Regions from separate parts of the Pseudomonas sp. GD03903 genome, predicted to be linked through region 3. Evidence: predicted binding sites of a transcription regulator. Region 3 holds the regulator's gene; each other region holds the start of a gene.
The links. The regulator LexA, encoded in region 3, represses DNA repair genes until DNA is damaged. The targets are predictions, from matches to a motif close to CTGTNTNNNNANACAG.

Region 1 (9,885 bases), on a different contig from region 3:
GGCAGAGGTTTTCGTAGCCAGTGAGGTTCTCCGCCAGCAGCACCAGTTTCGGGCCCTGCTCGATGCTCAGTTCGCTGCCGGTGATCAGGGGGATCTCGGTTTCCTTCGAGGCCTGCCAGGCGCGGACGATGCCGGCCAGGCTGCATTCGTCGGTGATCGCCAGGGCGCGGTAGCCGAGCTTCTTCGCTCGCCCGAACAGCTCGGCGGCGCTGGAGGCGCCGCGCTGGAAGCTGAAGTTGGACAGGCAGTGCAGCTCGGCGTAGCCGGGGCCTTCATCCGGCGCGTTCATGCGAACCAGCCGTGCAGCAGCAACGGGCCGTCTTCGCCCACCGGGCGAAACACCCAGGCGCGCTGCCCGCTGCGGGTGCGTACCTGGTAGTAGTCGCGGCGGATGTCCTCGCCGTCCCACCAGCCGGATTCGATGCGTTCAGGCCCGGCCAGCAAAGTCGGGGCGAACTCGCGCAGCGGTTGCGGCTCTGCCAGCAGCCAGCCGGGGCGCGGGACCTCGGCAATGGGCAGGTGTGGCGTGGCGTTGCCTTGCCAGGCGCGCTCCGGGCGATGGTCGGCGAGGCCGCCGAGGCTGTGCACGGCGTCGTCGCCCAGTCGCGCGCGCAGGCGTTCGCGCAGTTGTTCCCAGGGTTGGGATTGCTGCGGGCGGTCGTCGAACAGCTCGCGGTGCTGCGGCACGAAGGGCGGCAGGTCTTCGGCCAGTAGCCGCACGCTGTGCACCGGGGCGCGCAGTTGCAATTGCTCCAGGCGGCCACGGCTCAGCTCGAAGAGCATCGCCGCTTCGCGCTCGGCGCTGAGCAGGCCCACCGGCATCTGGGTGTCCGGGCCGTCGTGGTGCTCCAGGTGCAGGACGAAGCGCTGCACGCCGCTGTCGCGCCCGACGAGGAAGGCGCCGAGGTCGGCGGTCAGGCGGCGCAGCGGGAAGAGCAGGGCCTGGGTGGATTCCACGTCGAAGTTCAGCTCGATGCGCGACTCGAAGCTGTCCGGCGGCCGGTAGAACTCCAGGGCCAGCGGGCGCTGGCCGAGCAGGGTATCGACCTGCCGCAATACCTGCGGCGGGAAGCGCCGGGCCAGGCTCTCGCGCGGCAGGGCGAGCAGTTGCTGCAGGTTGCGCAGGCCCATGCGGCCCAGCGAAGTGGCGGCGTCGCGCTCCAGGCCCAGGCGCTCCAGCGGCATCCTGCCCAGGTACTGGTGCAGTTGCTGGTTGTCGTGGATTGCCACGCCGTCGTGACCATTGGCGAGGATGCGTGCGGCGGCTGGATTGGGCGCGGCGGTGATGCGATGACGGAAGCCCAGGGCGCTCAACTCCTCGCGCAGCCGCGCCTCGAAGCGCGGCCAGGGGCCGAACAGTTGCAGGCTGGACTGTACTTCCATCAGCAGCGCACGCGGGTAGTGCTGGCTGACCTGCGAGCTGAAGCCGTAGGCCCAGGCGGCCAGCAGGTCCTGCCAGCGCTGCACTTCGCCCAGGTCGTACTCGGCGGTTTCGAAATCGCGGCTCAGAGCCTGGGCGGCGGTGAGCGACTGGCCGGGCTTGAGCCCCAGCGCCCGTGCCGCCGGGTTCACCGCCTGCAGCACGCGGCGTTGCGCTGGTCCGGTGAGCAGCGCCAGGGCCGCGTCCGGCTCGGGACGGCCACGGAGCGCGCCGTCCATCGCCAGTTGCGGCAGGAGAATGCAGGCCCAGAGCATGCCGGCCTCAGTGCCAGGGCAACGGGATGGGCCGCGCCGGCGCCAGCCCGCCACGGCACTTGAGTACGCGCAGCTGTGCCGGGGTGGCGTCCAGCGCCAGGCGCAGTGCGGCGGGCGATGGGTTGAGCGCTTCACGCTGCGAGCGGTAGGCGATGGCCAGGGTCTGCCCGGTCTCGGCAGCTACCTGCAGGCGGCGCAGGGCGCGGTCGTCGGCCTGCTGCGGCCAGCACAGCACGGCGCCACAGCTGCCCGAGCGCAGGCACTGCTCGGCGGCCCAGAGGGCATCTCGACCTGTGGCGCGGACGATGCTCAGTTGGTCGAGCAGCACACCGGCCGCCTGCCAGGCTGCCGGGTAGGGCACGTGGGGTGGGCCGACCAGCACGATGCGCTCGCCGGCTGCACTGAGCCGCGCGAGGGTCGGCCAGACCAGTTGAAGTTCGCCGACGCCTTCCTGGGCCAGGAGGATTTCGCTGAGCGCGGCTTCTGGCCAGCCGCCCGTGGGCAGGGCTGCGTCCAGCGTAGGGTGGCCGGTGGGCTGCTGGCTGGGTGGCAGGCCCTGGGGCTGGCCTTTCCAGACCTGGCGCTGGTGGAACAGGGTGTCGAGCGCGACCACGCTGCCCATCACGGCCTCCCGGCCGGCGAGCGGCGACGCTCATGCGCCCGGCAGAAGGGCCGGGGGCGAAGGATGGGTGGGTGTTGCATGGGGTTGCTCGGAAATAACTGTATGGATGTACAGTTTATCCGGTGGGGTGGCGCCGTCAATGGCGGTTGGTCTGGATGGGGCTGGGTGCGCTGGCGTTCTGTAGGAGCGGACTCCGTCCGCGATGTGTGTGCCTCGCGCTTTTGTTTCCCGCGTCGCGCCGGAGTGCGCGCAGGCTTCCTGTTTCGCCCCCTCGGGCGAGTCACTTTGCCAAACGACGCAAAGTAACCAAAGGTCTTGCCCCTCCATCCGGTTTTCGCTTAAGCGAAAAATTCCCTCGTTGAAGCGAAGTTTCAGGGGCACGCTGCGACGGGCCATCCCTGGCCCATCGCAGCTCTCGCGACATCCATGTCGCTCAACCCCTGAAACTCCGCTTCAACGAGGCCTCCTGAAAGGGGCGTTCGGCGTGTGTGGATATTTCTCTGGAAATCTTCAAGGGCCAAACCTAATCCAAATCCAGAGCTGTTCGTTCATAGGAGCGCAGCTTCTCCGCGATGTGCTTGGTCGAGACAACACGAAAAAACAACAAAGAAAAACCATAGGTCCAGGCGCGCAACCGCCCCTTACAGGAGGCCCCTCGACGCCACCATTTTCGGGGTTTGGCGGCATGGATGCCGCCAGAGCCGCGATGGGCCAGGGATGGCCCTTCGCGGCGTGCCCCTAAAATGGTGGCGGCGAGGGGGAACCCAGCGAAGCCGGGCCGTATGTCGGGGCAAGCGCTTTTGGTTACTTTTCTGGCGTTTGAGAAAAGTGACTCGCCCGAGGGGGCGAAACAAGAAGCCTGCGCGTACACCTAAGCGGCGCAGAAACGCCCAACCCGAAGCCAGGCATGCTCCGCTCCTGCAGGGAATGCCAGGCGATGGGCTACAGCAACAGATACCCCAGCGGCGCCTTGAACTGCGGCGGATCGGCAACGAACTTCAGCCGCTCTGGCTTCCACCACCCCGGCAACAACCGCCGCACGGCGGGCTGGTTGAATCGATCATCGAGCAGGTAAATCACCCCCGAATCCGTCGGCGTGCGGATCACCCGGCCGGCCGCCTGGACGACCTTCTGCAAGCCGGGGAACAGGTAGGTGTAGTCGTAGCCGTCGCCGAACATGCCCTGCATGCGCTGCTTGATCTCCTCGTTGACCTCGTTCACCTGCGGCAGGCCCAGCGTGGCGATGAAGGCGCCGATCAGGCGGTCGCCCGGCAGGTCGATGCCTTCGCCGAAGGCGCCGCCGAGCACGGCGAAGCCGATGCCCTGCGAGTGCGGGGTGAAGCGGTCGAGGAAGGCCTGGCGCTCGATCTCGTTCATGCTGCGCGACTGCACCCAGCGCGGAATATCCGGGTGCTCGGCGGCGAAGCGCTCCAGCGCCTGCTGCAGGTAGGCGTAGCTGCTGAAGAACGCCAGGTAGTTGCCGGGGCGTGCGCGGAACTGCCGGGCCATCAGCGTGCTGATCGGCGACAGGCTGGCCTCGCGGTGCTGGTAGCGGGTGGACAGGTTGCTCAGCGCGTGGACTTCCAGTTGCTCGGCGCGGAAGGGCGATTCCACTTCGCGCCAGGTGGTGTCTTCCGGCAGGCCGAGCAGGTCGGCGTAGTAATTGGCCGGGTTCAGCGTGGCGGAGAACAGCGTGGTGCTGTGGGCCGCCTCGAAGCGCGGTTCGAGGAAGGGCGCCGGCACCACGTTGCGCAGGCATAGGGTGGAGAGTGTGCGCTGGCCGCTGCCGTCGTGGCGGGTGATGTCGAACAGCGAGTGCGGTCCGTAGGCTTCGGCCAGCCGGCAGAACAGCATGGCATCGAGGTAGAAGCGCAGCAGTTCGGCCTCGTTGCCGGTGGGCTGGTCGGTGAGGTGGTCGGTGATGGCGCTGACGGCTTTCTGCAGCGCGGCGATGAACAGGTCCGGCACCGTCGGGTAGATCTGGTAGTCGACCTCCTGGTCGCGGTGCATCTGGTTCCAGTGCCGGCCGACGCGCTCCAGCACGCCTTTCAACCCGGCCGGGGCGACCTTGCGCAGGGCGTTGAACTCGGACTGGTCGAGCTCGGCGCTGTACATGCCGCGGCCGCGCTCGATGAGGTTGTGCGCCTCGTCCACCAGCAGGGTGACCTTCCAGTCGTTGAGCACGGTAAGGCCGTAGAGCAGGGCGCTCATGTCAAAGTAGTAGTTGTAGTCGCCCACCACCACGTCGGCCCAGCGGCACAGTTCCTGGCTCAGGTAGTAGGGGCAGACCTGGTGCTGCAGCGCCACCTCGCGCAGTGCTTCCTGGGTCAGCCAGCGCTGCTTGAGCGCGGCCTCGCGGGCGGCGGGCAGACGGTCGTAGAAACCCTTGGCCAAGGGGCAGGAGTCGCCGTGGCAGGATTTGTCCGGGTGTTCGCAGGCCTTGTCGCGGGCGACGTGTTCGAGCACGCGCAAGGGCTGCGCGGCGTCCTGCTGGCGCAGGGTCGCCAGGGCGTCGAGGGCCAGGCGCCGGCCGGGGGTCTTGGCGGTGAGGAAGAACAAGCGGTCGAGCTTCTGCCCGGGGAAGGCCTTGAGCTGCGGGAACAGGGTGCCAAGGGTCTTGCCGATGCCGGTGGTGGCCTGGGCCATCAGCGTCTGGCCGTCGCGGGCGGCGCGGTACACCGATTCGGCGAGCATGCGCTGGCCCTGGCGGAAGTCCGCGTAGGGGAAGCGCAGTGTTTCCAGCCCCTGGTCGCGCTCGACGCGGTGGGCGCTTTCCTGCTCGGCCCATTTCACGAAGCGGCTGCATTGCAGCTCGAAGAAGGTCCGCAGGTCATCGGCGGCGAAGCGCTCGCGGAATAGCGTTTCCTTCTGGGTGATGACGTTGAAGTAGACGACGGCGAGATCGATGGCATCGATCTCCAGCGTCTGGCACAGCAGCCAGCCGTACACCTTCACCTGTGCCCAGTGCAGCAGCCGGTGGTTCTGCGGGATGCGTGCGACGTCGCCGCGGTGGGTCTTGATCTCTTCCAGCAGGTTGGCGTCGGGGTCGTAGCCATCGGCGCGACCGCTGACCACCAGCCCCGGATACTCGCCGCGCAGCGGCAGCTCGGCGATATAGCCAAGCCCCCGCCGCGAGACCACCGTGGCGTGCCCGGCCATGCCTTCCTGGGCGGTGGGCGCGGGGGTGAAGCGCAGGTCGAGGTCACCTTCCTTGGCGGTGAATTCGCACAGCGCGCGCACGGCGACGGCGTAGCTCATTGGCTTTCGTCCGCCTCGCCCTGCCAGCGCACGTAGCAGACTTCCACCGGCATGCCGTGCTCGGCGCAGAAGGCCAGCCAGCGCTTCTGATTATCCTGCAGGCGGTCGCCGGGGCCTTTCACTTCGATCATCCGGTAGCGTGCCTCGCCGGGCCAGAACTGGATCAGGTCGGGCATGCCGGCGCGGTTGGCCTTAGGGTCGGCCAGCAGGCGCGCGAACCACAGCTTCAGGTGCGCGGCCGGCAGGCAGTGCAGGGCCTGCGCCAGCAGACTCTCGTCGAGCAGCTCCCAGTGCACGAAGGGCGAGAGGATGCCGTGCTTGGCCGTGTAGGTTTCACGGATCGCCGCCAGATAGGCGTCGCTGTCCAGCAGTGCCAGGCGTGCGGCGAAGGCCTCGGCGCGGCGGCTGACGAAATCGCCGCGATACAGATCGCTCGGCCCGGCCTGGAAGGGGTGGAAGAAGGCGCCGGGCAGCGGGGCGAAGATCACGTCCCAGCAGAGCAGGCCGAACAGGCTGCAGACCAGCGCGTTCTCCACGTAGTGCACTGGCGCTTCTTCCTCGTGGAGCACGGATTGCACGGCGAATTCGACGTTGACGTCGGGGCGCGGCAGTTCCAGGTCGATACGCAACGGCGGTACGGGCTTGGCCGCTTTTTCCTTCGGCAGCCCGAGTTGGCGGACCAGTCGTGTCAGCGCGCGCTCCACAAGCTGCAGCTCGCCGTCGCTTTCCGGCGCGGCCAGCGCGGCCTGGGCCAGGGCATGCGCATCCTCGAAGCGCTGTAGACGTTCCAGCACGCGGATCTGCCGCTGCCGCGAGCCGCCGGCGGTGGTGCGCTGATAGAGCGCCAGGGCGGCGTCCAGCTCGCCGTCACGCTCCAGCTGGTAGGCCATGCGGTAGAGCAGGCGGCCGTGGCGGGCTTGCAGGTAGGCGTTGTCGCTGCGGAACTCGCTCAGCTCGACCAGCAGCTCGGCGATGGATTCGCCAGCGTCGAAGCGGACGGCGCCGTTCCACAGGTGGATGTAGGCCTCCAGCTCGTCACGACGGCGGAAGGCGCGGGAATCGGCGGTGAAAGGGACGCTTTCGTAGCGGAAGATGCCGAGGTCGGCGAGCACGAACTCGGACCAGTCCTGCTGCAGGTTGCCGAAGAACAGCAGGCGCAGGCGGTCGCACAGCGGCGTCGCCATCAGGGTGTAGAGGCGGTCGAGGTCCGGGTACCAGCTATCGAACGGCTGCACCTGCTGGTGATAGGCGTACAGGTGCTCGTAGAGCTCGGCCTTCTTCAGCGAGGCGCGTGGCAGGTCGTCGCGGAAGCGCGCAAGCAGTTCGTCCTTGAGCAGCAGCGGCAGCAGTTCGTGCAGTGTCAGCGGGTAGTCGTCGGCCAGCCAGCCCAGCTCCAGCAGCGGTGCGGCGGCTTCGGGGATATCGCCGATCTCGGCATAGCTCAGCTTGCCGGCGCGAAAGTGCGGTCCCTTGCGCATCACCAACCGCACCAGCAGCGCCCGCGAGGGCAGCGGCAGCGTGCGGAAGTCCGTGATGAAGCGGGCTTCCTCGGCGTCGAGCAGGTCGGCGTAGCGTTCGTCGATCCAGTCGAGGGCGCGGTGGAAGTTGGTCAGGTAGTAGAGGCTGGGGTCGAGCGGCGCGGACATCGGCGGGCACTGGTTTTACATACAGTGCCAAGGATGGCGCGATGGGGGCTTGGCCGCAAGGGCTCTGGCGGCCTTTCATCGGGAGATGTCGGGGTTTTCTGTAGGAGCGTCCCATGGGCGCGATCGCGGGCATGACCCGCTCCTTCAGGAGCAGCGGCATCAGCTCTGTAGGATGGGTGGAGCGAAGCGATACCCATGCGGCGGGTGCTCGGAATCGATGGGTATCGCTTCGCTCCACACCATCCTACGGTCGCTCTTTGCTCTACCGCATCGCACCGACTCAGCGGATCAACCCAGGCGGAACACCAGCGCCTTCAGGCCGCTGTCTTCCTCGATGTCGGCGAATTCCGGCGGGTTTTCCAGGCGCTCGACGAAGCGCAGCTGCGGCGCCTCGGCGGCCATGCCCTGGAGCAGGAAGTCGACGCCCACTGCCGGGTCGTTCACGCAGGCCAGCACGGTGCCGCTGCCATCCAGCAATTCCGGCAGGCGGCGCAGGATACGGGCGTAGTCCTTGTCGAGGACGAAGCTGCCTTTCTGGAAGCTCGGCGGGTCGATGATGATCAGGTCGTACGGGCCGGACTTCTTCACCTTGCCCCAGGACTTGAACAGGTCGTGGTCGAGGAAGCTGACCCGCGACAGGTCGTGGCCGTTCAGGCGGTGGTTGTCACGGCCACGGCTGAGCGCGGCGCGGGCCATGTCGAGGTTGACCACTTTCTGCGCGCCACCGGCGATCGCCGCCACGGAGAAGCCACAGGTGTAGGCGAACAGGTTGAGCACGCGCAGGCCGGCCGAGTTGGCCTGTACCCACTGGCGGCCGTAGCGCATGTCGAGGAACAGGCCGTTGTTCTGCTTGCGGCCCAGGTCCAGCTGATAGCGCAGCCCGTGCTCGGTGATCTGCCAGCCATCGAATGCCTCGCCGTGGAGCACTTCCATCGTGCTTTCCAGCGTGTAGCGGTGCTGCAGCATCAGGCTGCGCGCAGCGGTGGCACGCCAGGTTTCGCTTTGCGCCAGTTCCAGCAGCATCGCTCGCAGCGCGGCCAATTCGTCCTCGGCCGGCTCGCGGAACAGTGACACCAGCAGCACGCCTTCCAGCCAGTCGGCAGTCACCTGCTCCAGCCCCGGCCAGCGCCGGCCGCGGCCGTGGAACAGGCGGCGGGTTTCCACGGGGGCGGGGTTGAGGGCCGCAAGCAGTTGCTCGCGCAGGGTGGCGATGGCGTCGGTGTTCATCTTTCCGGTCTTTCTGATTCAGGTGATCGGGGGCAATCGGGGCGGCGATTCTACGCGCTCAGGCGTCATGGCGCTGCACCTGCAGTTTTTCCTCCGGGCGCGGGGCGACGAAGTAGCGGTTGAGGGATTCGTAGCCGGCCGGGTCCAGTGGCGCGGCCAGCGGCGCCAGGGCGTGGCGGGCGAGCAGGCGGCTGCGGCAGGTGGCCGGGTCGACGTCGAGGAAGTGCAGGCAATGCGCCGCGCCGGCCTGTTCGGCCAGGTCGATGAGCCAGCGGCGGTCGGCCAGGGTGTTGGCGGGGATGTCCAGCACCACGCTGGTACCGGCGCGCAGCAGGCCGACCACATGCGGCCCTATCACCTTGCGCACGCGGCGGGCATAGAGCTGGTAGTCGTCGGGGTTGCTGATGCCCCAGGGAAACAACTCCGCCAGCCACTGTTCCTCGGCCAGCATCACAGTGCCTGGCGCCTCGGCCAGCTGCCGCGCCAGGCAGGACTTGCCCGACGCCGCCTTGCCACACAGCAGGTGCAATGTGCCGGTACTCATGTCGTCGCCTCCAGCAGGTCGGTGCCGTAGGAGTTGTCCACGGCGCAGCGCCAGGCGCCATCGGCCTCGCGGCGAAAGACGTAGGTGGCGCGGCGGCTCAGCTTGCCGTGGCTGGTGTCGAGCAGGGTCTGTGCGACCACCAGTGCGGTGTCGCCGGCTTCGAGGATTTCCAGGCGGCCCTGGCGCACCCGCAGGTTGTGTCCGAAATGCTCGGCGATGGCGACGAAGGCCTGGCGGATCTGCTCCTTGCCACGCGCCAGCAGGCCGGGTTTGACCACCAGCAGGGCGTCGTCGGTGTAGAAGTCGATCAGCGCGTCGAAATCCTCGCGGCCGATGGCTTCGTCGGCGGCCAGGATGAGCGCTTGCAGGGGATGCTGCTCGGGGTGGGTTGCCTGGTCCATCAGTGTCTCCTCGATCGGGAGCCTCGGACGGCGGGCATTAAAAAACCCGCCGGGAGGCGGGTTTGGTTGTTCGCGGAATGCGCTAACCCACCATCGGAGCGATGGTGGTAATAATCTGCTGGAAGGTGCGGTTGGCGGCATTCATGGGGCAGAAGCTAGCAGAAAATTCCTGCGCTGCGCCAGTGCTCTTTTTTCCTCGCGCCGTGGCATGATCGCGCCGCGCCGTGGTCCAAACGCCCAGTCTTCCTCCACGCTGTAGCGGAGCTTTCCATGCCACTCCTCCTACCGACCCGCTTCCTGCGCGCGCTGACGCTGCTGGCCGGGTTGGCCGTTTGCGCGCCAGCCTCCGCGGTTGCGCCCAGTTGCCCGGCGGGGCAGCGCCAGGTCTGCCTGGACAGTTGCATGTGCCTGCCCGACCTGGGTGCCGTGCTCGGCCCGGTGTTGTCCGATACCCGCAAGATGGCCGCCCAGGCCCTGGCGGTATGGCTGCAG
Region 2 (9,885 bases), on a different contig from region 3:
GATTTCATCTGGGTGGTCAGGCGGGCGTCGGCTTTCGGGAATTTCTCGAAGGCGAAACGCGGGATCTTGGTAACGACGTAGTCGATCGCCGGCTCGAAGGACGCCGGGGTGCGGCCACCGGTGATGTCGTTCTGCAGCTCGTCGAGGGTGTAGCCGACGGCCAGCTTGGCGGCAATCTTGGCGATCGGGAAGCCGGTGGCCTTGGAAGCCAGCGCCGAGGAACGCGATACGCGCGGGTTCATCTCGATCACGACCATGCGGCCAGTGTTCGGGCAGATGCCGAACTGCACGTTGGAGCCGCCGGTTTCCACGCCGATCTCACGCAGCACCGCCAGCGAGGCGTTGCGCATGATCTGGTATTCCTTGTCGGTCAGGGTCTGTGCCGGCGCGACGGTGATCGAGTCACCAGTGTGCACGCCCATCGGGTCGAAGTTCTCGATGGCGCAGACGATGATGCAGTTGTCCTTCTTGTCGCGGACAACCTCCATCTCGTATTCCTTCCAGCCGATCAGCGATTCGTCGATCAGCAGTTCGTTGGTCGGCGACAGGTCCAGACCACGGGTGCAGATTTCCTCGAATTCTTCGCGGTTGTAGGCGATGCCGCCGCCGGTGCCGCCCATGGTGAAGGACGGACGGATGATGCACGGGAAGTTGACCTTCTCCAGCACGCCGTAGGCTTCTTCCATGGTGTGGGCGATGCCCGAGCGCGGGCAGGCCAGGCCGATGTCACGCATAGCCTTGTCGAAGCGCGAACGGTCTTCGGCCTTGTCGATGGTGTCGGCATTGGCGCCGATCATTTCCACGCCGAACTGTTCCAGAACGCCGTGGCGCTCCAGATCCAGGGCGCAGTTCAGAGCGGTCTGGCCGCCCATGGTCGGCAGCAGCGCGTCAGGGCGCTCCTTCTCGATGATCTTGGCGACGGTCTGCCACTTGATCGGCTCGATGTAGGTGGCGTCGGCCATGGCCGGGTCGGTCATGATGGTGGCCGGGTTGGAGTTCACCAGGATGACACGGAAGCCTTCTTCCTTCAGGGCCTTGCAGGCCTGCGCGCCGGAGTAGTCGAACTCACAGGCCTGGCCGATGACGATCGGGCCGGCGCCGAGGATCAGGATGCTCTTGATGTCTGTACGCTTGGGCATGGGACTCTCGTTGCAATATTCAGGAAAGGGTTGCGCTGGCCAGCTTCACGCCAAAGCCGACGAACAGGGCGCCGACGCCACTCGAGGCGCCGGCAGCCAGCCGTTGCCGCCGACGGAACCAGGCCGCCAGACGCACACCGGAGAAAATCAGGAAGCTGAGGTACAGGGCGCTGATGATCTCGAGGATCGTACCCAGCACCAGGAACGACAGGCCGGGATAGGCGTAACCCGGGTCGACGAACTGGATGAAGAAGGAGATGAAGAAGAGGATCGCCTTGGGGTTGGACAGGCTCAGCAGCAGTGCCTTGCGGAACGGCTGGTTGACGTCCACTTCCCTGGCCGGCGCGGCGGCCGCTTCCAGTGGGTGGCGCAGCTTCTGCCAGCCACCACGGAGCATGCCGATGCCCAGATAGAACAGGTAGGCGGCGCCGACGTACTTCAGGCCCAGGAACAGCATCGGCTCGGCCTTGAGGACCGAGGCGATACCCAGTGCCGACAGGAACATCAGGATCGCATCGCCGAGGAACACCGCGCTCGCCGCCCGGTAGCCCGAGGCCACGCCGCGCTGGGCGGCGGTGGCGAGGACGAACAGCGAGTTCGGCCCCGGCAGCAGGACGATGAACAACGTACCCAGGACGTAGGTCCAGAGGTCGGTGATTCCCAGGGTCGGCATCATCTTCTTTCCCTCTTCCGTCTCTCTCGAAAACAGCCGGGACTCAGCGGCGCTCGGCCATCGCCGCGATGAAGCGGTCGAACAGCGGAGCCACATCGTGCGGGCCGGGGCTGGCTTCCGGGTGACCCTGGAAGCTGAAGGCCACCTTGTCGGTGCGCTCGACGCCCTGCAGGGTGCCATCGAACAGCGATTTGTGGGTGGCACGCAGGTTGGCCGGCATGCTCGCTTCATCCACGGCGAAACCGTGGTTCTGGCTAGTGATCATCACCACGCCCGAATCCAGGTCCTGCACCGGGTGGTTGGCGCCATGGTGGCCATGGCCCATTTTCACAGTCTTGGCGCCGGAAGCCAGAGCCAGCAGCTGGTGACCCAGGCAGATGCCGAAGATCGGCGTCTCGGTGTCGAGGAACTCGCGGATCGCCTGGATGGCGTAGTCGCAAGGCTCGGGGTCGCCAGGGCCGTTGGAGAGGAAGATGCCGTCCGGATTCAGAGCCAGCACTTCGCTGGCCGGGGTCTGCGCCGGCACCACGGTCAGGCGGCAGCCACGGGCGACCAGCATGCGCAGGATGTTCAGCTTCACACCGAAGTCATAGGCGACCACGTGGTACGGCAGGTCGGCGGCGGCGATTTCCGGGTGGCTGTCGGTGTCCAGGTTCCACACGCTGGAGCGCCACTCGTACTTCTCGGTGGAGGACACGACTTTCGCCAGGTCCATGCCCTTCAGGCCCGGGAAGCCGCGCGCCAGTTCGAGGGCTTTTTCCTCGGTGGCGTCGTCGCCAGCCAGGATGCAGCCGTTCTGCGAACCCTTTTCGCGCAGGATGCGAGTCAGGCGACGGGTATCGATACCGGCGATGGCGACGGTGCCGTTCTCTTTCAGGTAGTCCGGCAGGGACTGCTTGTCGCGCCAGCTGCTGGAGAGCAGCGGCAGGTCGCGAATGATCAGGCCGGCAGCCCAGACCTTGTTCGACTCGGCGTCTTCCGGGGTAGTGCCGGTGTTGCCGATGTGCGGGTAGGTCAGGGTGACGATCTGTTGGGCGTAGGAAGGATCGGTAAGGATTTCCTGGTAGCCGGTCATGGCGGTGTTGAACACCACCTCTCCGACGGTCTGACCGTCGGCGCCGATGGCTTCACCGCGAAAAACGCTGCCGTCGGCAAGTGCAAGTATGGCTGGCTTAGTCAAGAAGACCTCCCGTAGTTCAAGCCTGGCTGGGCGTGCGCAGATTGTAAAAAAGCGGGATGACATCAGAAGAAGTCATCCCGCTTTTTATGTGATTCATGCTGCGCTGCTTTTAGTGGACACACTAAAGCTGTAGTTTACAGAAATGCGACATCATGGTCCACCTTTTGCACGACGTACGGCCATGCCGCTCAGCGAAGGCCGAGTACGTCCTGCATGTCGTACAGGCCGTTGGCCTGCCCTTCCAGCCATTGCGCGGCACGCACGGCGCCACGGGCAAAGGTCATGCGGCTCGAGGCCTTGTGGGTGATTTCCACGCGTTCGCCGTCGGCGGCGAACAGCACGGTGTGGTCGCCCACCACGTCGCCGGCACGCACGGTAGCAAAGCCGATGGTCTCGCGCGGACGAGCACCGGTCTGGCCTTCGCGACCATAGACAGCGACCTTCTCCAGATCACGCCCCAGTGCATTGGCAACGACTTCGCCCATGCGCAGCGCGGTGCCGGACGGCGCATCGACCTTGTGGCGGTGATGCGCTTCGAGAATCTCGATATCCACATCGTCACCCAGAACGCGGGCGGCGGTGTCGAGCAGCTTCAGGCAGAGGTTCACGCCGACGCTGTAGTTGGCCGCGAAGACTATCGGGATGTCTTTCGCCGCTTCGTTCAGCAGTTCCTTCTCCGCCGCGGAGAAGCCAGTGGTACCGATAACCATGGCCTTGCCGGCCTTGCGGCAGACTTCCAGGTTCTTCAGGGTCACGGTCGGGTGGGTGAAGTCGATCAGCACATCGAACTCGTCGACCACCTTGGCGAGATCGCCCGACAGCGGCACGCCGATACGGCCCAGGCCGGCCAGCTCGCCCGCGTCAGCACCCACCAGGGTGCTGTCCGGGCGGTCCACCGCTGCAGTCAGGCCAGCGCTGCCACCAGTCTGCTGCACGGCCTCGATGAGGGTCTTGCCCATGCGCCCGGCGGCACCCATTACAGCTATACGTCGCATAAAAACAGCTCCAGGCTGCAAGCCGCAGGCTGCAGGCGACAGACTCCTGAAGCCTGCCACCCACCGCCTGCCGCAGAAGTTAAAGGTCGTCGAAGAAGCGCTTCATGCCCTCGAACCAGCCACTGGCCTTGGGCGAGTTGGAAGAGTTGCCCTGCAATGTATTGCGGAACTCCTCGAGCAGCTCGCGCTGGCGCTTGTCCAACTGCACCGGAGTCTCCACCACGACACGGCACATCAGGTCGCCAGCACCGCCGCCACGCACCGGGGCAACGCCCTTGCCGCGCAGACGGAACAGCTTGCCGGTCTGGGTACCTTCAGGGATCTTCAGCTTCACGCGACCATCGAGCGTCGGCACTTCCAGCTCGCCGCCCAGCGCAGCATCAGCAAAGCTGATCGGCACTTCGCAGTACAGGTGCTTGCCATCGCGCTGGAAGATGTCGTGCTCGCGCACGTTCACCACCACGTACAGGTCGCCCGCCGGGCCACCATGAGCACCGGCTTCGCCTTCGCCGGTCAGGCGGATGCGGTCACCGGTGTCGACGCCAGCCGGGACTTTCACCGACAGGGTCTTGTGCTCTTCCACACGGCCCTGACCATGGCAGGAGCCACAAGGGTCGGTGATCATCTTGCCGCTGCCATGGCAACGCGGGCAGGTCTGCTGCACCGAGAAGAAGCCCTGCTGCATGCGCACCTGGCCGATACCACCGCAAGTGGTACAGGTGACCGGCGTGGTACCAGGCTTGGCGCCGCTGCCGCTGCAGGTCTTGCAGCCAACCAGGGTCGGAACGCGGATGGTCACGGTGGTGCCGCGAACGGCATCTTCCAGGTCCAGATCGAGGGTGTAGCGCAGATCGGCGCCACGGGCCGGACCGCCACGGGAGCCGCCGCGTCCACCACCGCCACCGAAGAAGTCGCTGAAGACATCGCCGAAGATGTCCGAGAAACTCGCGCCACCGAAGCCAGCTCCGCCGCCACCCATCTGCGGGTCGACACCGGCGTGGCCGTACTGATCGTAGGCCGCACGCTTGCTGGCGTCGGACAGGACTTCGTACGCCTCGTTGGCCTCCTTGAATTTATCCTCGGCCTCCTTGTCGCCGGGATTGCGGTCCGGGTGGAACTTCATGGCGAGCCGGCGATAGGCCTTCTTCAGGTCCGCTTCGCTGGCGCCACGCTCGACACCCAGTACCTCGTAAAAATCACGTTTGGCCATAAATTCTTTGCACCTTGAAAACCTCTCCCCCAGACACGCCAACGCGGGAGCAAGCCCCCGCGTGACGTTTCATGCGCACCGACACGCTGGTCGGTGCGCCGGAGCGGAAGCAAGCACGCGGCTTACTTGTTCTCCTTGACCTCTTCGAACTCGGCGTCGACGACATCGTCGCCAGCCTTGTCGTCAGCGGCCTCGCCCTGAGCGGCAGCACCCGGCTGCGGCTGTTCGGCGTACATCTTCTGCGCCAGCGGAGTGGATGCCTGGGACAGCGCATTCATCTTCGCCTCGATCTCGGCCTTGTCGTCGCCTTTCACGGCAACTTCCAGCTCGCCGAGGGCTTTCTCGATGGCGGCTTTCTCCTCGGCGGTGGCCTTGTCGCCAGCCTCGGTGACCATCTTGCGAGTGGCGTGGACCAGCGCATCACCCTGGTTGCGGGCAGCGGCCAGCTCCTCGAACTTGCGGTCTTCCTCGGCATTCGCCTCGGCGTCGCGGACCATCTGCTGGATCTCGTCCTCGGACAGACCGGAGGAGGCCTTGATCACGATGGACTGCTGCTTGCCGGTGGCCTTGTCTTTGGCGCCGACGTGCAGGATGCCGTTGGCGTCGATGTCGAAGGTCACTTCGATCTGCGGCACGCCGCGCGGAGCCGGCGGGATGTCGGCCAGGTCGAACTTGCCCAGCGACTTGTTCTGCCCGGCCTGCTTGCGCTCGCCCTGCAGCACATGGATGGTCACGGCGCCCTGGTTGTCATCGGCAGTGGAGAACACCTGCGACTTCTTGGTCGGGATGGTGGTGTTCTTGTCGATCAGCGCGGTCATCACGCCACCGAGGGTTTCGATACCCAGGGTCAGCGGGGTGACGTCGAGCAGCAGCACGTCCTTCACGTCGCCGGCCAGTACCGCGCCCTGGATGGCAGCACCCATGGCAACGGCTTCGTCCGGGTTGACGTCCTTGCGCGCTTCCTTGCCGAAGAACTCGGCAACGGTCTTCTGCACCAGCGGCATGCGGGTCTGGCCGCCGACCAGGATCACTTCGTCGATCTTCGAGACGTCCAGGCCTGCGTCTTTCAGCGCAACGCGGCACGGCTCGATGGTGCGGGTGACCAGGTCTTCCACCAGGGATTCCAGCTTGGCGCGGGAAACCTTGACGTTCAGGTGTTTCGGGCCGGAGGCATCAGCGGTGACGTACGGCAGGTTGACGTCGGTCTGCTGGGTCGAGGACAGCTCGATCTTGGCCTTCTCGGCAGCTTCCTTCAGGCGCTGCATGGCCAGCGGGTCGCCCTTGAGGTCCATGCCGGATTCTTTCTTGAACTCCTCGACGAGGTAGTCGATCAGGCGCAGGTCGAAGTCTTCACCACCGAGGAAGGTGTCACCGTTGGTGGCCAGTACTTCGAACTGGTGCTCGCCGTCGACTTCCGCGATCTCGATCACGGAAACGTCGAAGGTACCGCCACCCAGGTCGTAGACGATGATGGTGTGGTCGCCCTTGGCCTTGTCCAGGCCATAGGCCAGCGCAGCCGCGGTCGGTTCGTTGATGATGCGCTTGACGTCCAGACCGGCGATACGACCGGCGTCCTTGGTGGCCTGACGCTGGCTGTCGTTGAAGTAGGCCGGAACGGTGATGACCGCTTCGGTGACCGGCTCGCCCAGGTAGTCCTCGGCGGTCTTCTTCATCTTCTTCAGGACTTCGGCGGAGACCTGCGGCGGAGCCATCTTCTGGCCCTTGGCCTCGACCCACGCGTCGCCGTTGTCAGCCTTGACGATCTTGTACGGGACCATCTTGATGTCTTTCTGTACGACTTCTTCTTCGAAGCGACGGCCGATCAGGCGCTTGACCGCGTACAGGGTGTTGGTCGGGTTGGTCACAGCCTGGCGCTTGGCCGGCTGACCTACCAGGATTTCGCCGTCGTTGGCGTAGCCGATGATCGACGGGGTGGTACGAGCGCCTTCGGCGTTCTCGATGACCTTGACGTTACCGTTCTCCAGGATGGACACACAGGAGTTGGTGGTCCCCAGGTCGATACCAATGATTTTGCCCATATTTCACTCTCCAGAAATTAGATTCCGCGCTGACCCTGTTGCGGGTCTTTGGCTCGGTTGATTACCCAGATGGGGACCGGGTGGTGGATTTCAAGCCTTCTCGTCGATCGAAGGCGGAGTTTGTTCCGGTGCCTTGCTGACCACGACCATTGCCGGGCGCAGCAGGCGACCATTGAGCAGGTAACCCTTCTGGAACACCTTGACCACGCTGCCCGGCTCGAGACGGATGCTCTCTTCCATGGCCATGGCCTGGTGATGTTCCGGGTTGAACGGCTCGCCGTGCGGGTCGACTGGCTCGAGGTTGTAGCGCACCAGCGTGTCGTGGAACATCTTCAGCGTCAGCTCGATGCCTTCGCGCATCGGCTTGATCGCCTCGTCTTCCGGATTCGACATCTCCAGCGCACGCTCGAGGGTATCGACGACCGGCAGCAGGTCACCGGCGAATTTCTCCAGGGCGAACTTGTGCGCCTTCTCCACGTCCTGCTCGGCACGACGGCGGACGTTCTGCAGCTCGGCAACGGCGCGCAGGCTCTGATCCTTCGCCGCGGCGACCTGTTCTTCCAGTTCCAGCACGCGGGCGTTCAGATCCCCGGTAGCGCCGGCGTCCGGCTGCTCGTTGAACTGGGAATCCTGAGTCTGTTGTTCGTCAGACATGCCACTCTCCTAAAAAAAGAAAATAAGCCTTTGAAAACAAGGCGAACCCAATGGTCCGCGGCTCTGCCGTGTATATGGGGCGCCTTTCTCCGACTTCAAGGGCCGGCACTTCAGGGGCCGGCATATCGGCGACGCGGAGGGAATTGCCAGCGACAAAAAATACTGTATAAATAACCAGACCTATCTACGGAGCCACCGCCCATGCTGGTTCATCTTTCCGTTCACAACTACGCCATCGTCGAGCACCTCGATCTCGAGCTCGCCGCCGGCATGACCGTGATCACCGGCGAGACGGGCGCCGGCAAGTCGATCATGCTCGACGCCCTTGGCCTCGCCCTGGGCGACCGGGCGGACAGCGGCGCGGTACGCCCTGGCTCCGACAAGGCGGACATTCTCGCCAGCTTCGATGTCAGCGCGATTGCCGAGGCCCGCGACTGGCTCGCCGAGCGCGACCTGGAACAGGACGGCCCGTGCATCCTGCGCCGGGTGATTACCGCCGAAGGCCGCTCGCGCGCCTACATCAACGGTACGCCCTGCCCGCTGGGCGACCTCAAGCATCTGGGCGAACTGCTGATCGACATCCACAGCCAGCACGAGCACCAGTCGCTGCTCAAGGCCGACACCCATCGCCGCCTGCTCGACGAATACGCCGGCAGCCAGGATCTGGCGCGCCAGGTACACCTCGCCGCGCAGCGCTGGAAGCAGACCCGCCAGGAGCTCGACCGCCTGTCGCGCAACGGTGACGAGCAGCGTGCCCGCCACCAGTTGCTCAGCTATCAGCTGGAAGAACTGGAAAACCTCGGCCTGGGCGACAACGAGCTGGAGTCACTGGAAGCCGAACACAAGACCCAGAGCAACGCCGGCAGCCTGATCGCAGCCTGCCGCCAGGTAGTCGAGCTGTGCAGTGAAAACGATGCCGGCAATGTGTTGTCAGCGCTGACCTCCAGCCTCAATCGGCTCACCGCCTTCCAGAGCCAACCGGCCGCCCTGGGCGAAGCGGTGAACCTGCTGTCCAGCGCGCAGATCCAGGTGGAAGAAGCCATCGGCGAGCTGAACCGCTTCGTCGATCACTTCGATGCCGACCCCATGCGCCTGCAACAGCTGGAAGAGCGCATGGACGCCATCTATAGCCTCGCCCGCAAGCACCGCGTACAGCCACACGAGCTGCAGGACCTGCAACAGCGCCTGCTGGACGAACTGGAAGCGCTGAACGCCGACGACGAAGCCGTGGAGCGCCTGGGCGACGAACTGGCCGCCTATGCCCGCCACTACCAGGAGAAAGCCGACGAGCTCAGCCATATCCGCCAGGACGCGGCACCGAATCTGGCCAAGGCCGTGGAAGTGGAAATGCAGCGCCTGGGCATGCCCGGCGGGCGCTTCGCCATCGAACTGCGCCAAACCAGCTCGGAAGAACCGCAGGTCAGCGGCCTGGAGCAACTGGAGTTCCTGGTCAGCGCCAACCCCGGGCAGCCGATGAAGGGCCTGGCCAAGGTCGCCTCGGGTGGCGAATTGTCGCGCATCAGCCTGGCGATCCAGGTGATCACGGCACAAACCTCGCGCACCCCCACCCTGGTCTTCGACGAAGTGGACGTCGGTATCGGCGGCCCCACCGCCGAAGTGGTCGGCCAGCTGCTGCGTCGCCTTGGCGATCGCGGCCAGGTACTGACCGTTACCCACCTGCCGCAGGTCGCTGCCCAGGGCCACCAGCACCTGTTCGTGCACAAGGACCGCGACACCAGCGAAACCCGCACCGCCGTGGCCAATCTCAAGAAGGCCGAACGCATCGAGGAAATCGCCCGCATGCTCGGCGGCGTCGACCTGACCAAGGAATCCCTGGCCCACGCACGCAAGATGGTGGACTCCGCCGTACAAGGCTGATCATTCCCAATCACCTTGGGCCTCTTTGTAGGAGCGAGCTCGCTTGCGAACGGGTTTCCCGGCCTATTCAGCGCCGTGCGGTTCGCGAGCAAGCTCGCTCCTACAAAAGAACTGCAC
Region 3 (9,885 bases):
CGCGGAGTTGACTTCAGGTCAATGAGCAGTCTGATCCAGCCTTCCAACGCAGTTATGCCGACGCGCAGCAGATCGCTATCAGTCGATCAGTTGTGCGGCACGCAGCTCACCCACGGCTTGTTGCCAGCGCGGCAGCTGCTTGTATTCGATGCCCGGCCAGGCTTTGGCACGCATGCGCTCAAGGCGCTGCGGCGCGGTGACCCTCAGGCGTTGCAGGGCGCTCAGGGCCAGCTCGGCGGAGGCGCGGTCATTGCACACCAGCCCCATATCGCAGCCTGCGCTCAGCGCAGCCTCGATGCGGTTGGCGGCATCGCCGACCACATGGGCGCCAGCCATGGACAGGTCATCACTGAAGATCACCCCGTCGAAGCCCAGTTCGCCACGCAGAATGTCCTGCAGCCAGCGTCGGGAGAAGCCGGCCGGATTCGGATCGACCTGCGGGTAGATCACGTGTGCCGGCATCAGCGCATCCAGCTCGCCGGAAAGACGCTGGAATGGCACCAGGTCGACGGCGCGAATCTGCTCCAGCGTGCGCTCGTCCTCGGGGATCCCCACATGGGAGTCGACTTCCGCCCAGCCATGGCCAGGGAAATGCTTGCCGGTAGAGGCCATGCCGGCGGCGCGCATGCCACGGATGAACGCTCCAGCCAACGCAACGGCACGCTCGGGATTGCCTTCGAAGGCGCGGCTGCCGACCACGGCGCTGCGCTGGTGGTCCAGATCCAGCACCGGAGCGAAGCTCAGGTCGAGCCCCACCGCCAGCACCTCGGTCGCCATCAACCAGCCGCACTGCTCAGCCAGTCGTTCGGCGTTGGGGTTATCGGCGATGGCACGCATTGCTGGCAGACGCAGGAATCCCTGGCGCAGGCGCTGCACCCGGCCCCCCTCCTGATCCACCGCGAGCAGCAGGTCGGGGCGCACCGCGCGGATGGCGGCCATCAGCTCGCGCACCTGGCGCGGCGACTCGATGTTGCGGGCGAATATGATCAGGCCGCCGACTTCCGGCTGGCGCAGGATCTGGCGGTCCTCGGCAGTGAGCCAGGTGCCGCCGATGTCGAGCATCAGTGAGCCTTGCATGTACATTCCTTTCAATTCAATTGCGCCACGCGCCACTCGGGGCAGGCGGCTTCTTCGATTCGGACCCGGCAATGGAGGGGAACTCTGGGAAAGAGTTCCAGCAGGTCGTCGTTGCGCAGACGGATACATCCGTGGGACAGCGGCGTGCCCATGGGCTCGCAGTCCGGCGTTCCGTGCAGGTAGATGTAGCGGCGGAAGGTATCGACCTCACCCATCCGGTTGCGGCCCCGCTCACAGCCGCTGAGCCAGAGGATGCGCGAAAGGATCCAGTCGCGGCCGGGAAACTCATCGTGGAGCCCGGCCGTCCAGACCTCGCCGGTCCAGCGTCGCCCTTTCAGCACCGCACCTTTGGGCAGCCCCTCGCCGACGCGCGCGCGAACCTGGTGCAAGCCGCGCGGCGTGCATCCGGAACCATTGCATTCCCCAGCGCCGTTGGCGGCGCTGGATACAGGGAAGCGCACGACAAGACGCCCCGCGGCAAAGCCGTAGAGCATCTGGTCAGCAAGGGAAATATGGAGAAGATCGAGATCAGCCATGGCCGGCTACTGTAGCCGATCAGGCCGATGCAGCCCAGCGCAAGGCCGGGCCCAGGTTCAAACCTTGGCGGGTGCGGGCGCGCTGCTGGATTTGCTGCGCGGCTTGAGCTGCGCGCCAGCCAGCGAAGGATCACTGACGCCACTGTCGGCACGCATCCCGGCGGCCAGGAACGGCACCATCAGACGCATCACCTGCTCGATGGAAGTATTCACGCCGAAATCGTTCTCGGCCATGGCGCGCAGGGCCTTGATACCGGACATGCTGAACACTGCGGTACCCAGCATGAAATGCACGCGCCAGAACAACTCCAGCGGCGGCAGGCGCGGGGCCGACTCATTCACCAACAGCATGAAACGGCGGAAAACCTTGCCATAGACTTCTTCAAGGTATTTGCGCAGGTGCCCCTGGCTCTGGCTGAACGCCAACCCCAGCAGGCGCATGAAGATCGACAGGTCATTGCCGCTGCGAGGCTTGACGGCCATGGCCTGGACGACGAGCAGTTCCAGCAGTTCTTCCAGGGTGGCACGCGGCGCATCGGGCTTGGCCTGGCGGCGATCCAGCTCCTTTTCGAGGCTGGCGCAGAACGGCCCGAGGAAGCGCGAGAAAACCGCCTGAATCAGCGCCTTCTTCGAGCCGAAGTGATAATTCACCGCCGCGAGGTTCACACCCGCCTTGCTGGTGATCAGACGCAGGGAGGTTTCGGCGAAGCCTTTCTCCGCGAACAGCTGTTCCGCAGCATCCAGGATGCGTTCGACGGTTTCCGACTGGGCCATGGCTACTCCGCCTGACAAACACTTGTTTGAAACATACGTTTCAGCGTCTTGTATTGTCAAGCAAAGTGCGATGGATTGTTACCAATATCATGGCAATGCGACGAGACACCTTATTAGCAGCAAGACGCTTGCCAACGCCCAAAGGTTACATGCACGAACGTACCACTGACAGCCGCATGCGATAAAAGCATTGCCAGCCCGCCATCACTGTATATAATTCCAGTCACTGTATAAAAAGCCAGAGTATGGACATGCTGAAGCTCACGCCGCGCCAAGCCGAGATCCTCGCCTTCATCAAACGCTGCCTGGAAGCCAACGGCTACCCGCCCACCCGTGCGGAAATCGCCCAGGAACTCGGCTTCAAGTCGCCCAACGCCGCCGAGGAGCACCTGAAGGCCCTCGCCCGCAAAGGCGCCATCGAAATGACCCCGGGCGCCTCCCGCGGCATCCGCATTCCCGGCTTCGAACCCAAGGCTGCTGCCAATGACGATGAACTGCCGATCATCGGCCGCGTCGCCGCTGGCGCCCCGATCCTGGCCGAGCAGAACGTCGACGACACCTGCCGGATCAATCCCACCTTCTTCAACCCGCCAGCCGACTACCTGCTGCGCGTACGCGGCCAGAGCATGAAGGATGTCGGCATCATGGACGGCGACCTGCTCGCCGTGCACGTCACCCGCGAGGCGCGCAATGGCCAGATCGTGGTCGCCCGCCTGGGTGAAGAGGTAACGGTGAAGCGCTTCAAGCGTGAAGGCAGCAAGGTCTGGCTACTCGCCGAAAACCCGGAGTTCGCCCCCATCGAGGTCGACCTCAAGGAACAGGAACTGGTCATCGAAGGCTTGAGCGTCGGCGTGATCCGTCGCTGAACAGGAGACATCCATGCAGTACCCGCAGCCGCAGAACCTGCCGCAACTCCCGCTCTTCCAGGAAGCACTCTGGGCAAGCGGTACTGCTCCCCTGCTCCCGGAGCTGATGGAAGACGAGCCCACCGCCGACGAGAGCGCCTTCAGTGAAATCGCCCTGCGTGGCCTCCCCGGTCAATGCCTGACGCTGCTGGCGCCGATGCTCCGCGAGCTCAGTGAAGAGAGCGACTCGCGCTGGCTGACATTGATCGCCCCACCGTCGAGCCTGACTCCGGATTGGCTGCGCAAGGCAGGCCTGAACCGCCAGGGCATCCTGCTGCTGCCAGCCCGCGATCAGGCCGCCGCCCAGGCGCTGGCCTGCGAGGCGCTGCGCCTGGGCAATAGCCACACCGTGGTGAGCTGGCTGAATCTCAGCGCCAAAGCGCGCACGCAACTATCCCGCGCCGCCGTCGCCGGCCAGGCGCAGAGCCTGAATATTCGTCTGGGATGATCTGATCGGGAAGCTTCGCCGCGAGCGCGGCGAAGCGGCAGAACTCAGTGCAGTACGCGCGGACCTTCGTCGTCCACGCCCATGTCTCCGCCCTCGGCGAGACGGCCAGCCATCTGCACACCGACATTGAACATCGCCTTGGCGATCTCGATATGCTGACCCTGCAGGAAGCCCTTGGCATCGGCGGAGAACTCCAGGGTCACCAGCGCCTCCTCCTCGTCCGCGCGACGCAGCACGATACGCCCGTCAGGCAGCTCGACAATTTCCAGAAATGAGGTTGGCATAGCGACGTTCTCCACAGCAGAACGCGTAGTGTAACAGCCACATCCGCCGCACCCTAGCCAAAGCTTTCACGGACCGACCGGAAGGCCGGCTCCGCGTGAGTCAGGGTGAGGGTCAGAGTTCGGTGAGCGATGCGCGGAAGCGCAGCACCAGTTCCTTCAGGGATTTGCGCCAGGTTTCCAGCTCGTCGTTGCCCAGCTCGATCGGCGCTTCGTCGTCGACATTCACCGCCTGGATCAGCGGCTGGGTCGGATCGACCTTGGCTTTCTTCGGTTCGCTCGGCGGCTGGAACAGCGCGGCATAGGCAGCCAGCAGGCGACCCAGCCAGGCTTCTGGCGACTGCGCCAGCTCGACCATTTCCGCCAGCTCAGGGCTTGGAGCGGCGGCCAGAACCTCGGCGTTCAGCAGCATCTCGACGCGCGGCGCACCGGCCTGAGGTAGGCGGTAGTAACCGGCGATCTCATGGGCCACACCCAGCACGGCACCATAGAGATGGAACAGCGCCGCTTCGCGCTCGGCCTGGATGCGCGCCTGGGCATTCATCGCACGCGCCGTTTCGGCGCTGCGCCAGGCTTCCAGGGCAAGACCGGCGAAGAACAGCTTCTGGTTGGTGCGGGTATAGAGTTCGTTCGCCATGACCGGGCCCTCTGCAGTCGACTTCGGCAGTATAAGCACGCCCCGCCTCGGCGGGGCGCGCCTTCCATCAGCGCTTGTCTTCGACCTTCCACTTGCCGCCGTCGAAGAAAGCACGCCAGCCGGTGGGCTTGCCGTCGACCTCGGACTGCACGTACTGCTCCTTGGTCTTGCGGCTGAAGCGGATCACCGCCGGGCGGCCATCCGGATCTTTTGCCGGCGCGGCGAGCAGGAAGTGGTACTTCGGATCCAGCTCTTCCTTGTGCGGGATCAGCTCGGCCACCAGCGGAGCGCGGGTCTCGCGGTTCTTCGGGAACTGGCTTGCAGCCAGGAACAGGCCGGAAGCGCCGTCACGCAGTACGTAGATGTCGTCCACCTTCTCGCACTTGAGTTCCGGCATGCGGATGGCGTCCATCTTCGGCGGTGCAGGCTCGCCATTCTTCAACAGCTTGCGGGTATTCTTGCAGGTCGGGTTGGTGCAACCGAAGAACTTGCCGAAACGGCCGGTCTTGAGCTGCATCTCGCTGCCGCACTTGTCGCATTCCAGGCTCGGGCCTTCGTAACCCTTGATGCGGTACTGGCCTTCTTCGATCTCGTAGCCGGCGCAATCCGGGTTGTTGCCACAGATGTGCAGCTTGCGCTTCTCGTCGACCAGGTAAGCATCCATCGCGGTGCTGCAGATCGGGCAGCGATGCTTGCCACGCAGCACGCGGGACTCGGACTCGCCCTCGTCATCCGCGGCGATCTCGTCACCCGGAATCAGGTTGACGGTCGCCTTGCAGCGTTCTTTCGGCGGCAGGCTGTAGCCGGAGCAGCCGAGGAATACGCCGGTGGAAGCAGTACGGATCATCATCGGCCGGCCGCACTCGCGGCAGGGGATGTCAGTCAGGGTCGGCTGGTTGGCGCGCATGCCGTCGTTGGCAGCCTCGGCCAGGTCGAGCTTCTTGCGGAAGTCGCCGTAGAACTCGTCCAGCACGTTTTTCCAGTCGCGTTCGCCCTGGGCCACGTCATCGAGGTTCTCTTCCATGCCGGCGGTGAAGCCGTAGTCCATCAGGTTGGAGAAGCTCTCGTTGAGGCGGTCGGTGACGATGTCGCCCATCTTTTCCGCGTAGAAGCGGCGGTTGTGGGTGGTGACGTAGCCGCGCTCCTGGATGGTGGAGATGATCGCCGCATAGGTGGACGGACGGCCGATGCCGCGCTTTTCCAGCTCCTTGACCAGGCTGGCTTCGGAGAAGCGTGCCGGCGGCTTGGTGAAATGCTGGCTCGGGTCGAGCTTGAGCAGCTTCATCGCGTCGCCCTGGTTCATGACCGGCAGGACGTCGTCCTCGCCCGGCTTGCTCTGCTGCGGCAGCACCTTGGTGTAGCCGTCGAACTTGAGGATGCGGCCCTTGGCGCGCAGCTCGAAGTCACCGGCAGCGGCGCTGACGGTGGTGGACAGGTACTCGGCCGGCGGCATCTGGCAGGCCACGAACTGGCGCCAGATCAGGTCGTAAAGGCGCTCGGCGTCGCGCTCCATGCCCGACAGCTGGGTCGGACGCAGGTTGACGTCGGAAGGACGAATCGCTTCGTGCGCTTCCTGGGCGCCTTCCTTGCTGGAGTAGAAGTTCGGCTTGGCCGGCAGGTATTTCTTGCCGAACTCGCTGTCGATGAAACCGCGCACCATATCGATGGCGTCGGCCGACAGGTTGGTCGAGTCGGTACGCATATAGGTGATGTAGCCGGCTTCGTAGAGACGCTGGGCCATCATCATGGTCTTCTTCACACCGAAGCCCAGGCGATTGCTCGCGGCCTGCTGCAGGGTGGAAGTGATGAAAGGCGCCGAGGGCTTGCTCGAGGTCGGCTTGTCTTCGCGCTTGGCGATGCTGTAGCTGGAAGCCTTGAGCTTCTCCAGGGCGGCCATGGCCTGCGCTTCATTGAGCGGCTTGAAGGCTTCGCCCTTCTCGCGCACCACCTCGAAGCGGACCTTGTCGTTCTTCGGCGTGCCGAGGTCGGCATGCACTTCCCAGTATTCTTCCGGCACGAAGGCGCGGATCTCGCGCTCACGCTCGACCACCAGCTTCACCGCCACCGACTGCACGCGGCCAGCGGACAGGCCGCGAGCGATCTTGGCCCACAGCAGCGGGGAGACCATGTAGCCCACCACGCGGTCGAGGAAGCGGCGCGCCTGCTGGGCATTCACGCGGTTGATATCCAGCTCGCCGGGCTGGGAGAAGGCCTCCTGAATGGCCTTCTTGGTGATTTCGTTGAAGACCACGCGTTTGTAGCGCGAGTCATCGCCACCGATGGCCTCGCGCAGGTGCCAGGCAATGGCCTCCCCTTCGCGGTCCAAGTCGGTTGCGAGATAGATGGTGTCGGCGTCCTTGGCCAGGCGGCGCAGTTCCTCGATCACCTTTTCCTTGCCGGGAAGGATCTCGTACTTGGCCTTCCAGCCGTGCTCCGGGTCGACGCCCATGCGGGTGACGAGCTGGCGCTTGGCCTTCTCTTTTGGCGACAGGGCCGGCGCTTCGGCAGCCGTCTTGCGTCCTTTGGCCGCAGGCTCCTTCGACGCGGACGAGCCGCTGGTGGGCAGGTCGCGGATGTGGCCGATGCTCGACTTCACCACGTACTGGTTGCCCAGGTACTTGTTGATGGTCTTGGCCTTGGCCGGTGATTCCACGATGACCAGCGATTTACCCATGGATCGGAAGATTCCTGCGTCGAAAAGATGAATTTACAAGGAGGGAGGCGCTTGGAGCGGCACCGCTATATATAGTGGCGGTCGCGCCAAGGTCAAGCTTGGGTTTCGCCGGACGGGCCAGTCTGGAGACCCAGCGGATCGTCTTCGGCATTCACCAGGGCGAATCGCGGAACCTTCTCGCCATTCACTTCCACCGCCTCGGTGAACATGCTCAACGGGCGCACCCAGAGGCCGAACTCGCCATACAGCGCCTGGTAGATCACCAGCTCTTCTTCGGTCTCCGAATGCCGGGCAACGCCGAGCACACGGTATTGCTGTCCCTTGTAGTGTCGATACAGTCCGGGCTGCAAGTGCATGTCGGTTCTCCCTCGGCCGGCCAAAAGGCGGCGATTGTGCTGATTGCGCGACCGCCGGGCAATCCCCACCCGACAAAAACGAAAGCCGGGGCACAAGGCCCCGGCTCTCCCATCGACGAAAGCTTAGACGCGTTCGAAGACGGTGGTGATGCCCTGACCGAGACCCACACACATGGTGGACACGCCCAGGGTGCCGCTGTTCTGCTTCATCACGTTCAGCAGGGTGCCGGAGATACGCGCACCGGAGCAGCCGAACGGGTGACCCAGGGCGATGGCGCCGCCGTGCAGGTTGACCTTCTCTTCCATCTTGTCGAGCAGCTTGAGGTCCTTCAGCACCGGCAGGGCCTGTGCAGCGAAGGCTTCGTTGAGCTCGAAGAAGTCGATGTCGTTGATGGTCAGGCCGGCGCGCTTGAGCGCCTTGTTGGTCGACGGAACCGGGCCGTAGCCCATGATCGCCGGATCAACGCCCGCCACGGCCATGGCGCGAACCACGGCCATCGGCTGCACGCCGAGGTCCTGGGCGCGCTGGGCGCTCATGACGATCATGCAGGAAGCGCCGTCAGTGATCTGCGAGGAAGTACCCGCGGTCACGGTGCCGCCCTTGGGGTTGAACGCCGGTTTCAGGGCGGCCAGGCTTTCCAGGGTGGTTTCCGGACGGATGGTTTCGTCGAAGTCGAAGATCTTCAGGAAGCCGTTCTCGTCGTAACCTTCCATAGGGATGATTTCGTCTTTGAACTTGCCTTCCTGGGTCGCTTTCCAGGCCAGCTGGTGCGAACGCACACCGAACTTGTCCTGCGCCTCGCGGGTGATGCCGTGCATCTTGCCCAGCATCTCGGCGGTCAGGCCCATCATGCCCGACGCCTTGGCGGCGTACAGGGACATGTGCGGGTTCGGATCGACGCCGTGCATCATGCCGACGTGGCCCATGTGCTCCACGCCGCCGATGACGAAGACGTCACCGTTGCCGGTCTGGATCGCCTGCACGGCGGTGTGCAGGGCGCTCATGGACGAACCGCACAGGCGGCTGACGGTCTGGCCGGCGCTGGTGTGCGGGATCTGGGTCATCAGCGACGCCATGCGCGCGATGTTCCAGCCCTGCTCCAGGGTCTGGTTCACGCAGCCCCAGATCACGTCCTCGACTTCAGCCGGGTCGATCTTCGGGTTACGCTCCAGCAGCTTGCTGATCAGGTGCGCGGACATGTTCTCCGCGCGGGTGTTGCGGTGCATGCCACCCTTCGAACGGCCCATCGGGGTGCGGCCGAAGTCGACAATGACGGCGTCTCTCGGATTCAGGCTCATAAATTCACTCTCGCTCTATTCGTTGCGCACTCAACCGAAGAACTTCTGGCCGTTCTTGGCCATTTCACGCAGCTTCGCGGTCGGGTGGTACAGCGCACCCAGGTCGGCGTACTGGTCGGCCAGTGCGACGAATTCGGCCACACCGATGGAGTCGATGTAACGCAGGGCACCGCCACGGAAGGGAGGGAAGCCGATGCCGTAGATCAGGCCCATATCGGCCTCGGCAGCGGTCTCGACGATGCCGTCTTCCAGGCAGCGCACGGTTTCCAGGCACAGCGGGATCATCATGTAGTTGATGATGTCCTCGTCGCTCAGCTCGCGCTGCTCGGTGACGATGGACTTCAGCAGCTCATAAGCCTGCGGGTCGGTGACTTTCTTCGGCTTGCCGCGCTTGTCGGTCTCGTAGGCGTAGAAGCCCTTGCCGTTCTTCTGGCCCAGGCGGTTGGCGTCATACATCACGTCGACGGCAGTCTTGCCTTCCACGGCCATGCGGTCCGGGAAGCCTTCAGCCATCACGTCACGGCCATGGTGGCCGGTGTCGATGCCGACCACGTCGGACAGGTAGGCCGGACCCATGGGCCAGCCGAACTTCTCCATGATCTTGTCGATACGCACGAAGTCCACACCGAAGCCCAGCAGCTTGGAGAAGCCGCCGAAGTACGGGAACAACACGCGGTTGACCAGGAAGCCGGGGCAGTCATTCACCACGATGGGGTTCTTGCCCATCTTCTTGGCGTAGGCCACGGTGGTGGCGACGGCGACGTCGCTGGACTTCTCGCCACGGATCACTTCGACCAGCGGCATCATGTGCACCGGGTTGAAGAAGTGCATGCCGACGAAGTTTTCCGGACGCTTGAGCGCCTTGGCCAGCAGGTTGATGGAGATGGTGGAGGTGTTC

Region 1: imuA (translesion DNA synthesis-associated protein ImuA) is a predicted target of LexA. The motif match lies at 2,416-2,431, and genes of this name have one in related genera.
Region 2: recN (DNA repair protein RecN) is a predicted target of LexA. The motif match lies at 8,053-8,068, and genes of this name have one in related genera.

What each region holds. Positions count from the first base shown of each region.
Region 1 is NZ_JAOCBT010000024.1:16,856-26,740, reverse strand. Features, by position in the region: gene N5C91_RS27070 (error-prone DNA polymerase) at 1-289, opposite strand, end outside; gene N5C91_RS27065 (DNA polymerase Y family protein) at 286-1,695, opposite strand; gene imuA (translesion DNA synthesis-associated protein ImuA) at 1,703-2,317, opposite strand; gene N5C91_RS27055 (ATP-dependent DNA helicase) at 3,260-5,575, opposite strand; gene N5C91_RS27050 (VRR-NUC domain-containing protein) at 5,572-7,221, opposite strand; gene N5C91_RS27045 (class I SAM-dependent methyltransferase) at 7,510-8,448, opposite strand; gene N5C91_RS27040 (ATP-binding protein) at 8,507-8,992, opposite strand; gene N5C91_RS27035 (SgcJ/EcaC family oxidoreductase) at 8,989-9,393, opposite strand; gene N5C91_RS27030 (DUF4157 domain-containing protein) at 9,664-9,885, shown strand, end outside.
Region 2 is NZ_JAOCBT010000008.1:234,492-244,376, reverse strand. Features, by position in the region: gene carB (carbamoyl-phosphate synthase large subunit) at 1-1,139, opposite strand, end outside; gene leuE (leucine efflux protein LeuE) at 1,159-1,812, opposite strand; gene carA (glutamine-hydrolyzing carbamoyl-phosphate synthase small subunit) at 1,856-2,992, opposite strand; gene dapB (4-hydroxy-tetrahydrodipicolinate reductase) at 3,181-3,987, opposite strand; gene dnaJ (molecular chaperone DnaJ) at 4,067-5,197, opposite strand; gene dnaK (molecular chaperone DnaK) at 5,320-7,236, opposite strand; gene grpE (nucleotide exchange factor GrpE) at 7,327-7,890, opposite strand; gene recN (DNA repair protein RecN) at 8,092-9,768, shown strand.
Region 3 is NZ_JAOCBT010000027.1:28,268-38,152, reverse strand. Features, by position in the region: gene nagZ (beta-N-acetylhexosaminidase) at 79-1,077, opposite strand; gene N5C91_RS28415 (L,D-transpeptidase) at 1,089-1,613, opposite strand; gene N5C91_RS28410 (TetR/AcrR family transcriptional regulator) at 1,671-2,387, opposite strand; gene lexA (transcriptional repressor LexA) at 2,639-3,253, shown strand; gene sulA (SOS-induced cell division inhibitor SulA) at 3,267-3,740, shown strand; gene N5C91_RS28395 (hypothetical protein) at 3,785-4,024, opposite strand; gene N5C91_RS28390 (DUF6586 family protein) at 4,137-4,658, opposite strand; gene topA (type I DNA topoisomerase) at 4,726-7,332, opposite strand; gene N5C91_RS28380 (DUF1653 domain-containing protein) at 7,425-7,688, opposite strand; gene fadA (acetyl-CoA C-acyltransferase FadA) at 7,812-8,987, opposite strand; gene fadB (fatty acid oxidation complex subunit alpha FadB) at 9,018-9,885, opposite strand, start outside.